2 regions of the Streptomyces sp. NPDC098781 genome follow, and region 2 is predicted to be linked to the other one. Evidence: riboswitches for the same ligand, from Rfam matches in the RefSeq annotation. Region 2 holds a riboswitch; the other holds the start of a gene.

Region 1 (6,987 bases), on a different contig from region 2:
CACGGGCGCGCCACGCGGTGCGCTGGCGCCGGGTGAGCCGGGGCAGTGGACGTACGCCACGCTGGCGCTGGGCTCCGCGCTCGCGCTCTTCATGTACCCGCACTCGATCACCGCGACGCTCTCCTCCCGCAGCCGTGAGGTGATCCGCCGCAACACCACGATCCTGCCGCTGTACTCCCTGATGCTGGGCCTGCTGGCGCTGCTGGGCTTCATGGCGATCGCGGCCGGCATCAAGGTGGAGAACGGCCAGCTGGCCATCCCCCAGCTGTTCGAGAACATGTTCCCGTCCTGGTTCGCGGGCGTGGCCTTCGCGGCGATCGGCATCGGCGCGCTGGTACCGGCGGCGATCATGTCGATCGCGGCCGCGAACCTCTTCACCCGCAACATCTACAAGGACTTCATCAAGCCGGACGCGACGCCCGCGCAGGAGACCAAGGTCTCCAAGATCGTGTCCCTGCTGGTGAAGGTGGGCGCCCTGGTCTTCGTCCTGACCATGGACAAGACGGTCGCCATCAACTTCCAGCTGCTGGGCGGCATCTGGATCCTTCAGACCTTCCCGGCCCTGGTCGGCGGCCTGTTCACCCGCTGGTTCCACCGCTGGGCGCTGCTGGCCGGCTGGGCGGTGGGCATGATCTACGGCACAGTCGCCGCGTACGGCGTCGCCTCCCCGACCCAGAAGCACTTCGGTGGCTCGGCGAAGGAGATCCCGGGCATCGGCGAGATCGGCTACATCGGCCTCACCGCGTTCGTGCTCAACGTCCTGGTGACGGTGGTCCTGACCTTCGCCCTGAAGGCGGCGAAGGCTCCGGAGGGCATCGACGAGACGAAGCCGGAGGACTACACGGCGGACGCCGGCGACCCGGGCGTCCAGGTGGAACTGCCGCCGGCGACGGCGGGTTCGTCCCACTGAGCGGCTCGGACCAGGCGGGCCGTCGGAGAAATCCGGCGGCCCGCCGTCGTATGTGTCCGGCAGACTCGCCCCTATGGACATCGTGATCCGGCAGGCCGGAACCGCCGAGTACGACGCCCTCGGCGAGATCACCGCCCAGGCCTATCTACAGGACGGCCTTCTCGACTTCGGCGAGAGCGACGAGTACCTCGGCGAACTCAGGGACGTGGCCAAACGCGCGGCGGCCGCCGACGTGCTGGTGGCCGTCGAGAAGGACCGCCTGCTGGGCGGCGTGACCTTCGTGCCGAGCGGCGGCCCGATGGCCGACATCGCGCGTTCCGGCGAGGCCGAGATCCGCATGCTCGCCGTCGACCGGGCGGCACGCGGACGCGGCGCCGGAGAGGCGCTCGTGCGCGCCTGCGTCGACCGCGCACGGGCCACGGAGGGCTGTGTACGGATCGTCCTGTCGACCCAGCGCACCATGCACGGCGCCCACCGCATCTACGAACGCCTGGGCTTCGTCCGCACACCCGATCGGGACTGGAATCCGATCCCGGAGCTGGACGACATCACTCTTCTCACCTACGAGTTGACGCTCTGAAACCAGCGCGACACAACATCTGGTGGTGATACGACAGCCCGGCACAAGATGTATGCTCGTGCTCGCTGTCGCCGCAGGGGAATCCGGTGCGAATCCGGAACTGTCCCGCAACGGTGTACTTGTGCGTATCTGCGCACGGGAGTCAGTCCGAGGACCTGCCGACAGCTGCGCCCGGCCGCCCGGCCGGTGCGCCCTGACGTCCGGGCCTCGTGGAATGGGCCGGTGGACGCGACGCCCCGTGCGCTCGTGTGCTGCCCCCTGCCCTCGGCGAGGCCCCCGTGCCGAGCGAGGGAGAGCCCCACGTGACCATCGCGCCAGCCGAACCGGGTTCAGCAGCGGTCGAACAGGACAACGACGGTCCCGGTGCCGCGCTGCTGCGGCTCCTGACCGAGCTGACCGCCGACCTCCCCGACGCCGACCCCGGCCGGGTCGCCGCCGCCGCGCTGCGCGGCCGGTCCGCCCGCGCGGACGAGACGGAGCTGCGCGAGCTGGCCACCGAGGCGGCCGCCGGCCTGATCTCCGAGGACCCGGCCTACTCACGGCTCGCCGCCCGGCTGCTGACCATCTCCATCGCCGCCGAGGCCGCCTCGCAGGGTGTCACGTCCTTCACCGAGTCGGTCGCGGTCGGCCACCGCGAGGGGCTCATCGCCGACCGCACCGCCGAGTTCGCGCGAATCCACGCGGCCCGTCTCGACTCCCTGGTCGACACCGGCGCCGACGACCGCTTCGGCTACTTCGGCCTGCGCACCCTGCACAGCCGCTATTTGCTCCGGCACCCCATCACCCGCAAGGTCATCGAGACGCCCCAGCACTTCATGCTGCGCGTCGCCGCCGGTCTCGCCGAGGACGACACCGCGAGGTCGCTGGACGAAGTCGCCGCGCTCTACGGGCTCATGAGCCGCCTCGACTACCTCCCCTCCTCCCCCACGCTCTTCAACTCCGGCACCCGGCACCCCCAGATGTCGTCCTGCTACCTCCTCGACTCCCCGCTGGACGAGCTGGACTCCATCTACGGCCGCTACCACCAGGTCGCCCGTCTCTCGAAGCACGCCGGCGGCATCGGTATCGCGTACTCCCGCATCCGCAGCCGCGGTTCGCTGATCCGCGGCACCAACGGCCACTCCAACGGCATCGTTCCGTTCCTGAAGACCCTCGACGCCTCCGTGGCCGCCGTGAACCAGGGCGGCCGGCGCAAGGGCGCCGCCGCGGTGTACCTGGAGACCTGGCACTCCGACATCGAGGAGTTCCTGGAGCTGCGCGACAACACCGGTGAGGACGCCCGCCGTACGCACAACCTCAACCTCGCGCACTGGATCCCGGACGAGTTCATGCGCCGGGTCAACGGCGACGAGCCGTGGTCGCTGTTCTCGCCGTCGGACGTGCCGGAGCTGGTCGACCTGTGGGGCGAGGAGTTCGACGCGGCGTACCGCAAGGCGGAGGCCGCGGGGCTGGCGCGCAAGACCATCCCGGCCCGTGATCTGTACGGCCGGATGATGCGCACCCTCGCGCAGACCGGCAACGGCTGGATGACCTTCAAGGACGCCGCCAACCGCACCGCCAACCAGACCGCCCTGCCGGGCCATGTCGTCCACTCCTCCAACCTCTGCACGGAGATCCTGGAGGTCACCGACGACGGGGAGACGGCGGTCTGCAACCTGGGGTCGGTGAACCTCGGCGCGTTCGTCCGCGACGGCGACCTCGACTGGGAGCGGCTCGACGACACCGTCCGCACCGCCGTCACCTTCCTCGACCGCGTCGTCGACATCAACTTCTACCCGACCGACGAGGCGGGCCGGTCCAACGCCAAGTGGCGGCCGGTCGGTCTCGGTGCGATGGGCCTCCAGGACGTCTTCTTCAAGCTTCGGCTGCCCTTCGACTCGCCCGAGGCGAAGCAGCTCTCGACCCGGATCGCCGAGCGCATCATGCTCGCCGCGTACGAGGCCTCCGCCGACCTCGCCGAGCGCAACGGCCCGCTGCCGGCCTGGCAGAAGACCCGTACCGCCCAGGGTGTGCTGCACCCCGACCACTACGGTGTCGAGCTCACCTGGCCGGAGCGCTGGGCGGCCCTGCGCGACCGTATCGCCACGACCGGCATGCGCAACTCCCTGCTGCTCGCCATCGCCCCGACCGCCACCATCGCGTCCATCGCGGGCGTCTACGAGTGCATCGAGCCGCAGGTCTCCAACCTGTTCAAGCGCGAGACGCTGTCCGGCGAGTTCCTCCAGGTGAACTCCTACCTGGTCGACGACCTCAAGGCGCTCGGCGTCTGGGACGCCCGCACCCGTGAGGCGCTGCGCGACTCCAACGGCTCGGTGCAGGACTTCGCCTGGATCCCGGCGGACGTACGGGCGCTGTACCGCACCGCGTGGGAGATCCCGCAGCGCGGCCTGATCGACATGGCGGCGGCGCGCACGCCGTTCCTCGACCAGTCGCAGTCCCTGAACCTGTTCCTGGAGACGCCGACCATCGGCAAGCTCTCCTCGATGTACGCGTACGCCTGGAAGTCAGGTCTGAAGACGACGTACTACCTGCGCTCCCGCCCGGCGACCCGCATCGCCCGCGCCGCCCAGAGCCAGACCGCCCAGCCCGAGAAGACCATCCCCGTCCAGCAGGTCGCCGAGCCCGACGCCGTCGCCTGCTCCCTGGAAAACCCCGAGTCCTGCGAGGCCTGCCAGTAATGAGTACCCGTAACGCCAACCTGCTCGACCCGGGCTTCGAGCTGACCCTGCGCCCCATGCGCTACCCGGACTTCTACGAGCGCTACCGGGACGCCATCAAGAACACCTGGACCGTGGAGGAGGTCGACCTCCACTCCGACGTCGCCGACCTGGCGAAGCTGTCCGAGGGTGAGCAGCACATGATCGGCCGGCTGGTCGCGTTCTTCGCGACGGGCGACTCGATCGTGGCGAACAACCTGGTGCTGACGCTGTACAAGCACATCAACTCCCCTGAGGCGCGCCTGTACCTGTCGCGCCAGCTCTTCGAGGAGGCCGTGCACGTCCAGTTCTACCTGACGCTGCTGGACACCTACCTCCCCGACCCGGAGGACCGGGCGGCGGCCTTCGACGCCGTCGAGAACATCCCCTCGATCCGCGAGAAGGCCGAGTTCTGCTTCCGGTGGATCAACGAGGTCGAGAAGCTGGAGAGCCTCCAGACCCAGGCCGACCGGCGTCGCTTCCTGCTGAACCTGATCTGCTTCGCCGCGTGCATCGAGGGCCTGTTCTTCTACGGCGCCTTCGCCTACGTGTACTGGTTCCGCAGCCGGGGCCTGCTGCACGGCCTGGCCACCGGCACCAACTGGGTGTTCCGCGACGAGACGATGCACATGTCCTTCGCCTTCGACGTGGTCGACACCGTCCGCAAGGAGGAGCCGGAGCTCTTCGACGACCAGCTCCAGCAGCAGGTCACCGACATGCTGAGGGAGGCCGTCGAGGCCGAGCTCCAGTTCGGGCGCGACCTGTGCGGTGACGGCCTCCCGGGTATGAACACCGAGTCGATGCGGCAGTACCTGGAGTGTGTCGCCGATCAGCGCCTGACGCGTCTCGGCTTCGCTCCGGTGTACGGCTCCGAGAACCCCTTCTCCTTCATGGAGCTCCAGGGAGTTCAGGAGTTGACCAACTTCTTCGAGCGGCGTCCCTCGGCGTACCAGGTGGCGGTGGAGGGCACCGTAGACCTGGACGAGGACTTCTGAGCCTCGGCCGCGTCGCGTTCCTGGGCCTCCCTGATCTGACGGTCGATGCGCCGATCGCGCGCCGCGCCGATCAGTGACGGGAGGACCAGAACGACGAACATCCCGAGGACGACGATCATCGCGAGCAGTGTCTGTGTCTGTTCCGTAGTCATGACACCACTGTCGCGCCGGATACTCCTTACCAACAGTGGCAGGACTGCCGCTCACCCTCGATTTACTGCCAGCTTCGAGGCACACTGGCAGCATGCTGAAAAACGTCGCCGCCGTCCTCCTCGACGGTGTACATCTCTTTGAAATGGGCGTCGTCTGCGAGGTGTTCGGCATCGACCGCAGCGACGAGGGACTGCCCACGTACGACTTCGCCGTGGTCTCGGCGGAGGGGCCGACGCTGGGCACCCATGTCGGCGGGCTCTCCGTCTCCACGCCGTACGGCCTGGAGCGGCTGGAGGAGGCCGACCTGATCGCGGTCCCGGCCGGCAGCGAGTACGTCACCCGGGCCTACCCGCCCGAGCTGCTGGATGCCCTGGTCAGAGCCGTCGAGCGGGGCGCCCGGGTGCTCAGTGTGTGCTCCGGCGTCTTCGTGCTGGGTGCCGCGGGACTGCTCGACGGGCGGAGGTGCAGTGCGCACTGGAAGCACGCCGGGGAGCTGTCCGTCCGGCATCCGGGAGCGATCGTCGAGTCCGACGTGCTGTACGTCGACGAGGGCCCGGTGATCACCAGCGCCGGCACCGCCGCCGGCATCGACGCCTGTCTGCACATCGTGCGGCAGGAGCAGGGGCCCGAGGTCGCCAACAAGATCGCCCGGCGCATGGTCGTACCGCCGCACCGGGACGGCGGGCAGGCCCAGTACATCGAGCGGCCGCTCCCGCGCTCCCACTGCGACACCGTCGGCGAGGTGCTGTCCTGGATGGAGCGCCACCTGGACGAGGAGCTCACGGTCGAGCAGCTCGCCGAGCGCGCGCACATGTCCCCGCGCACCTTCGCCCGCCGCTTCCAGCAGGAGACCGGCACCACGCCGTACCGCTGGATCCTGCGCCAACGGGTGCTGCTGGCGCAGGAGTTGTTGGAGGCGTCGGACGAGACGGTGGACGCGATCGCGGGCCGAACGGGGTTCGGCACCGCGGCGGCGCTGCGTCATCAGTTCGTCCGCGCACTGGGGACGACCCCGAACGCCTACCGCAGGACGTTCCAGGGGCCGAGCGCGGCCTGAGCCGGTCAGTCGTTGGCGACCACGGGGTAGCGCGGCTCGTTCTCGGCCATCTGCCGCAGCGCGTCCTTGCGCTCGCGCTTGGACAGCCGGTCGATGTAGAGGTAGCCGTACAGGTGGTCGGTCTCGTGCTGGAGGCAGCGCGCGAAGTACCCGGTGCCGCGCACCTTGATCGGGTTGCCCTTCTCGTCCTGCCCGGTCACCTCGGCGTAGTCGGGGCGGGCGAGCGGCGCATAGGCCGTCGGCACCGACAGGCAGCCCTCGTTGCTGTCGTCCAGCCGGCGCTGGTCGGCGGGCAGCTCGACGAGCTTCGGGTTGCAGACGACGCCGACGTGGCGCTTGCCCTCGTCGTCCATGCAGTCGTAGACGAAGACCTTCAGGTCGACGCCGATCTGGTTGGCGGCCAGGCCCACGCCCTCGGCGGTGCGCTGCGAGGCGAACATGTCCGCCACCAGCTGGTCCAGCTCGGCGCCGAAGTCGGTGACGTCCTTGCACTCCTTGTGCAGCACCGGGTTCCCCACGACGGTGATCGGCCGCGACGTGCCGCGCTCATGCCAGGCGTTCTCGCGCTCCTCCGTGTCCTCGGTGTCGACGACGAA
Region 2 (6,987 bases):
CGAGGGTGCGCGGCTCCAGGCTGAGCACACGCGTGTCGGCGTCGAGCACGCGTACGGCGCGGCTCACCTTCTCGTACGACACGGCACACACGTCGCACAGGTCCTGGGTGAGGACGACATCCGGCCGGAGCTCCGCCAGCGCCTGCGTGTCGAGGGTGTACAGGGACGACCCCGAGTGCGCCGAACCGCCCACCGCGTCGGAGATCTCCCGGCTGGTGAGGTCGTCCGCGGTGAACTCCGCCCCCGTGACGACGGGAACGCCGGTCACCGCGGCGGGCGGCCAGTCGCACTCGTGGGTCCGTCCGGCCAGCCTCTCCATGAGGCCGAGCTCGGCCACGATGTCGGTCGCGGCGGGCAGCAGAGAGACGATGCGCATACCTGTGACTCTAGGGCCTGTCGTTTGGATCAGGTCGGCTGAGAGGAACTGCGCCTGTCGGCATGATCCAAACGACAGGCCCTAGGCGCCCGCCTGCTGGATCAGGCTCCCCAGCGTAGCGCGATCGTGTCCCCGACGTTGATCACCTTGCCTCGCGTGGCGCCCGCGAAGGACGAGCCGTCCACGCTGACCTTCCAGGTGTTGGACCCGCTGTTCGCCTTGCCGTTGACCGCGGTGACGGTGCCCGTGCCGGACGAAGGGGTCACCCCGGTCACACAGCCCGACGGGGTGGCCGCGCCGAGGGCGGCGTCGAGGACAGCACCCAGTGTCGTCGTACCGCCGGTCGGGGTGAGGGACACCGAGCAGACCTTGAGCCCGCCGGCGCCGTCGTCCACGGTCAGCGCCAGCTTGGTCGCCGTACCGGAGGTGAAGGAGCCCTGGGCGACCCACTGCGGAGCGCCGGGGGTGACCGGTACGGGCGGGGCCGAGGTGAAACCGCCGCCCGCGAGGGCGCGCACCGCGTCGATGGAGGCGTACGCGGAGGGCTGGGTGTCGCTCGGCAGGTACTTGAAGCCTCCGCCGGGGTTGATCTGCTGTGCGATCAGGAAGTCCACGGGTGTCTTGCCCATAGAGGTGAGGAAGTCACCCGTCTGCGGGTTGATGCCGCAGGCGTTCAGGCCCGAGACCGCCCAGCCGTTGGAGTCGGTGTTGATGCCGAACATGGCGTTGAAGGCACCGCTGTTCGGCACCAGCTTGCTCTTCAGGAACGCCTTGGCCTGGACGATGTCGATGTCGGTGTTCGGCACCCCGGAGACGCACAGCGCCGCCATCGCCGCGCCGGTCATGTCCACATCGCTGGCGGCGGCCAGCTTGGCCGGGTCGCCCTCGGCCTTGGAGTAGTTCCAGCCGCCGTCGTCGTGCTGGTTGGCGCGGATGCGGGTGATCATCGCGTTCCGCAGCGTCTGGGGGATGCGGGTCTGGCCCGCCTGGGTCTTGGCGCCGTTCAACGCCAGAGCGGCGAACACCGTGCCGTTGAAGTTGGCGGAGGGGCCGAAGTAGCCGGGCTCGGCGGTCTGCCAGTAGCGGTAGACGTCGGCGACGAGATTGCGGGAGGCCGAGACCCGGGCCGGGTCGATACCGGTGGCGTAGGCGTTGAGGGTGGCCCGCTCGTAGTCGGTGACGACAGGCGAGGCCGACGGCCAGCTCGTGGTGGAGAGCAGGGTGCGGTAGACGGATCTCGCGTTCTTGCTGGTGTCGCCGCCCGGCGTGACGTCCACGGCGGCGGTCCCGGCCGCCGCGAAGGCGCTGAACGCCCATTCGTTGGACAGCCCCGCCCCCGCGTACGAACCGTCGGCGGCCTGGAGGGTCTTGAGGTAGGCGACGCCGTTGGTCTTCGCCGTGGCTATCTGTGCCGGGGTGGAGGTGGCCGATGCGGGCAGGGACGTCAGGACGAACGCGCTGAGCGCGGCGGACGCCACGAGTACGGGACGCCGAAGGGACGCGGGACGGGGCATGGACGGCTCCTGGGAATGAGGGACGTCGACCCCGAATCCCGTTGCCCGGACGGCGCGGCATCGGGAGCGGCCGCCGTCCGGGACGCGGGATGGCTTCCAAAGGTGCTTGCCGCCATGGGCATTCGGGCTCGGAACGGCCCCCGCCGTTCCACACCGTTGCGCGTCAGCCCCGGCCTCTCACCGGATTCCCCCATGTGGCAGCCCAGGACGCTACTCGACTCCCGCCACCGCCGCCAGAGTTGTCCCGGAAGCGCTCTTGCCACCCCTGTGCCTCTCCTTGACGCTGTCTGTGAACCATGTTCAAATCCGGCTGACATGCACGCGGTTCCAGGGGAAGCCGGTGAGATCCCGGCGCTGTCCCGCAACCGTGAGCCCGGCCTCGGCCGGGCGAGCCGGAACACCTGGCGCGTGCTCTCAGCAACGAACGCAAAGAACGCCGTCGCGGACTGCGGCGTGGTGCGACCAGCCGTCCCGGCGGGAGAACCCCCGCAGGTGACGGCCCTCACCCACGTCTCTTGCCGCGTCGGCCACACAGCGAGGGACCGGGGGCCGTAGTGGGGACGGACAGACACAGAACCGGACGTACGGGGACCAGACGCGGGCCGTTGACGGCGTTGCTGTCGGCACTGGCGCTGCTCGTGGGAACCGCGGTGACCTTCCTCACGGTCACCCCGGCCACGGCGGACCCGATCGGCGAGTGCACCGCCACCGAGGGCGCGATCGTCGCCGTCGACTTCGGACCGTTCGGCGGTGACGTGGTACGCGGCTGCGACACCACCCCGACCACCGGCTACGAGCTTCTCCACGAGGGCGGCTTCGGCACCACCGGCACCGAGCACGACGGCCCGGCCTTCATCTGCCGCATCGGCCACGGATCCTTCAACTCCGCTACGCAGTACCCGACTCCCGACCAGGAGTCCTGTGTCCTGACCCCGCCCGCCACGGCCTACTGGTCCTACTGGACCGCCGCTCCCGGCCAGGAGGAGTGGTCCTACAGCCAGTACGGCGCCATGGACCGCAAACTCCATGACGGCGACGTCGACGCCTGGGTGTTCGGCGGCACCGACGTGGGCGGCTCCACGGGCAAGCCGACCTTCAGCCCCGACGACGTCCGCGCGGACGGCGGCAGCGGCACCCCGGACCCCGGCACCCCCACCGGAGCACCCGGCGATGTGGACCTGGCCGGCGCGGCGACCTGGCTCAAGGGCCGTCTGACGGACGGGGAACGCGTCGTGGACGACGGCGCCGAGACCCCCAACTACCTGCTGACCACCGAGACCGCGTACGCCCTCGCCGCCGCCGAGGGCAAGGGCCCCGCCCTGGACAAGGTCACCGCCTTCCTCGCCGGCCACACCGGCTCCTACGCCTATCCGTCCGGCACCGACCAGGCCCCCGACGCCACCGCAGCGGCACGCCTGGCCCTGCTGGCGGAGATCACCGAGGGCGACCCGTCCGGCTTCGGCGGCCACGACCTCGTCGGCGATCTCGCGAAGAACGTCTGCGCGGCCGGCCCCGAATCCGGCTGTACCGCGAAGGGCGACTTCCGCAACGCCGCCTACACCGACGGCCAGGCGCTGTCCGTGCTGGCCCTACTGCGGGCCGGCAAGACGCCTCCGGCGGACGCCATAGACCGTCTGACCCAACTTCAGTGCACCGACGGCGGCGTCACCAGCGTCCTCATCCGCCCCGGCGAGAACTGCGACGGCGACCCGGCCACCACCGGCCTGGTCGCCCTGGTCCTGGGTGAGGCGGGCGGCCACGACGACGCCGTCGCGAAGGCACGCACCTATCTGACGAAGTCCCAGCGCGCGGACGGCGCCTTCACCGCCTACACGGGATCGACCGTGGGCAGCGTCGCCGCGACCGGCTACGCCGCCCAGGCCCTGCGCGCGCTCGGCGACAACGCCCGCGCCGACGCCGCGGTCGGCTGGCTGTCCCGGGAGCAACTCGACGACGGCGGCTTCGGATTCGAGGAAGGCGCCACGGATTCCTCTCTCTACCCGACGCCCCCCGCCGTCCTGGCCGGCGCCGGCACCGATCTGACCGCGCTGACCACCGAGGACCCCGAGCCGACCGACCCGCCGACGACCCACGACCCGAGCACACCGCCGGCCGACGGCGAGGGACCCGACCTCGAGAAGGGCGTCGCCTACCTCACCAGCGCCGCCAACCTCGAGCAGGGGCAGTACTACACCGCCGGGCCCGCCACCGGCCGAGCCGACTTCGGTCTGACCATCGACGGCGCCTACGCCCTCGCCGCGACCGGCCTGAACAACGCCAAGCTGCGCGGCATCGTCGACTTCCTCGACCGGGGCGGCAAGGACGGCGAGGGCCGCACCGTGCACGACTGGACCGGCGTCGGCACGCCCTACGCGGTCGGCGGGGCGGTCGGCAAGACCGCGCTGCTCGCCGAGGCCGTCGGCCGCGACCCGCGCGACTTCGGCGGCGAGGACGTGATCGCCGCCCTCGACAAGGCCGTATGCGCAGCTCCGAGTACCGCACCCGACCGCTCCTGCGCCGCGAAGGGCGCCTACACCTACGCGCCGTCCGTGTTCGCCCAGTCCCTGGCGATCATGGCGCAACTGCGCGCCGGTGAGGCGGCGGCGGCCAAGGAACCGATCGCCTACCTGCTGAGCCTCCAGCACGACAACGGCGCCTGGCCGAGCCTGATCCCGGCCACCGGCGACTCCGACGTGGACTCCACGGCGATCGCCGCGATGGCCGTCGACCTGGCCGGCGGTCACGAACAGGCCGTCGACAAGGCGCTCGACTGGATCGCCTCCAAGCAGCTGTCCGACGGTGGATTCCCGGGCGCCGCCGGCAACTCGACCAACTCGGCCGCCCTGGCCGTACAGGGCCTGTCACTGGACGCCACCGCCCACGCCGACGAGATCGCCGACGCACGCAAGTTCCTCGCCGCCCGGCAGAACCCCGACGGCGGCTTCGACGTGGCCGAGGAAGGCCAGCAGGGTTCCGACCTGCGGGCCTCCACCCAGGCGGTGGGCGGTGCCACCGGCATCTCCTTCGGTGAGCTGGAGCGCAGCCTGGACGGCACGTCGCCGCAGCCCACGCCGAGCCCGAGCGGAACCGTTCCGGACATCGTCACGCCCGGCGACACGGGAGGCACCGGCGGGAGCGCCGGCGGCACCGGCGCCCAGGGTTCGTCCGGCGGCCTGGCGTCCACCGGCGTCCAGGTCGCCGCCCTCGGGGCCGTCGCGGCGCTGCTGGTGGGCGCCGGCTGGCGGACGGTCGTCGTGGCCCGACGCCGGGCCGTGGCGGAGGAGCGGTCATGACGACCCGCTTCCGAACCGCCGTCCGGCTCGTCGCGGCCCTCTCCCTGACGGCCGCCGCCCTCGGCGCGACCGCCGACCCGGCCGCCGCCGACCCGCAGCCGATGGGCCGCTGCACCACCACCTCCGGCGCCGTCCTCGCCGTCGACCTCAGCCACTGGGGAGGGCCGATCCTGCGCTCCTGCGGTACGACGCCCACCACCGGATACGAGCTCCTCAATCAGGGCGGCTGGCGTACCACCGGGACCGGGCACGACGGCCCGGCGTTCATCTGCCGGATCGGCTACAGCGGTTACCGCGACGGCAAGCAGTTCCCCACCCCGGCCGAGGACGACTGTGTCCTCACGCCGCCGGCGTCCGCCTACTGGTCGTACTGGCACGCCGATCCCGGCGACAACGACTGGGAGTACAGCCAGCTCGGCGCCATGCTCTACAAGCCCAAGCCGGGCAGCGTCGACCTGTGGCAGTTCGGGGGCACCAACGTCGAGGGCACGGAAGGACGGCCCACCGTCTCCCCGGATCAGCTCCGCGCCCACAACACGCGCCCGCAAGGCGACGGGGGCAAGCCGCCTTCCGACGACCAGGCCCCTGAGCTCACACCGGACGTGGACACCGGTCCGGCACCCGAGCAGCCGGCGCCTCCGTCGGCCAGGTCCTCGTCGGCGAAGCCGAAGAAGCCCAAGGCCCCCAAGGACCGGAAGCCGACGAAGAGCGCCTCGCCCTCGCCCACCCCCTCGGCAAGCACCTCGGCGCCCGCGGACGCGGCCGCCGCGCCCAGTCCCGGCACCAAGGTGGTCGATGCCGCACCGGCCGCCGACGCCGAGCACGACGCCGGCTCGATCCTGCCCGTCGTCACCGGCGCCTCGCTCGTCGTGCTCATCGGAGGGGCCGCCGTCTACGCGGCCCGCCGACGCCGCCGTACCGAGTGACCGGCGTGGCCCGCACGACTGCCGACGCCGCGCCGCCCCTTTCCGTGTCCGAACCGGACCGGGGCGGCCGGCGCCTGCCGCGCATGCTGCATCCGATGGCCTGGTGGATCTGGGCGCTCGCGCTGGCCACCGCCGTCAGCCGGACCAACAACCCGCTGCTGCTGTTCCTGGTGCTGGCCGTCCTCGGCTACGTCGTATCCGCCCGTCGCACCGAGGCGCCCTGGGCGCGCGGCTTCAAGTACTACCTGTACCTGGCTCTGACGGTCGTGGCGATCCGCGTGGTCTTCCGCGCCGTCTTCGCCACCGGCATCACGCCCCACGACCACTTCCTGTTCTCCCTGCCGCACCTTCCCACCCCCGACTGGTACGCGGGCATCCAGATCGGCGGGCCGGTCTCCCTGGAGGCCCTGCTGTCCGCCGCGACCGACGGGCTGCGGCTGGCGTGCATGCTGTGCTGCATCGGTGCCGCCAACACCCTCGCCAACCCCAAGCGTGCGCTGCGCGTCCTGCCCGGTGCGCTGTACGAACTCGGGGTGGCCGTCACGGTCGCGCTGAGCGTCGCCCCGCAGCTGGTGCACAGTGTCCAGCGGGTCGCTCGGGCTCGGAAGCTGCGAGCCGGGCGCACCAAGGGCCGCCGGGCCCTGCGCGGCATCGTCGTCCCCGTGCTGGAGGACGCTCTGGAACGCTCCCTGCGGCTGGCCGCAGCCATGGACTCGCGCGGCTACGGCCGGGCCGGCACCGCCACCCGCCGCTCCCGCCGGGCGACCGGGGCGCTGATGCTGCTCGGCATGTGCGGGCTGTGTGCCGGCGCGTACGGCCTGCTGGACGCGACGGCGCCCGCCTTCCTGGGCCTGCCCGCCATGGGCTGCGGGGCGCTG

The links. A riboswitch is a leader RNA that binds a small molecule or an ion and turns the genes downstream of it on or off. The one in region 2 is predicted to bind cobalamin.
Region 1: linked by a shared signal. The riboswitch ahead of ACIQWG_RS19355 (ribonucleoside-diphosphate reductase subunit alpha) and the one ahead of ACIQWG_RS00450 (prenyltransferase/squalene oxidase repeat-containing protein) in region 2 are both predicted to bind cobalamin.

The regions. Positions count from the first base shown of each region.
Region 1 covers NZ_JBIWAK010000004.1:541,482-548,468, forward strand. Annotated here, with positions in the region: gene mctP (monocarboxylate uptake permease MctP) at 1-910, shown strand, start outside; gene ACIQWG_RS19350 (GNAT family N-acetyltransferase) at 984-1,490, shown strand; cobalamin riboswitch at 1,526-1,668, shown strand; gene ACIQWG_RS19355 (ribonucleoside-diphosphate reductase subunit alpha) at 1,793-4,168, shown strand; gene ACIQWG_RS19360 (ribonucleotide-diphosphate reductase subunit beta) at 4,168-5,181, shown strand; gene ACIQWG_RS19365 (hypothetical protein) at 5,094-5,333, opposite strand; gene ACIQWG_RS19370 (helix-turn-helix domain-containing protein) at 5,426-6,391, shown strand; gene def (peptide deformylase) at 6,397-6,987, opposite strand, start outside.
Region 2 covers NZ_JBIWAK010000001.1:86,187-93,173, forward strand. Annotated here, with positions in the region: gene ACIQWG_RS00440 (cobalamin-binding protein) at 1-376, opposite strand, end outside; gene ACIQWG_RS00445 (hypothetical protein) at 478-1,890, opposite strand; cobalamin riboswitch at 2,007-2,081, opposite strand; cobalamin riboswitch at 2,182-2,314, shown strand; gene ACIQWG_RS00450 (prenyltransferase/squalene oxidase repeat-containing protein) at 2,505-5,183, shown strand; gene ACIQWG_RS00455 (hypothetical protein) at 5,180-6,109, shown strand; gene ACIQWG_RS00460 (energy-coupling factor transporter transmembrane component T) at 6,106-6,987, shown strand, end outside.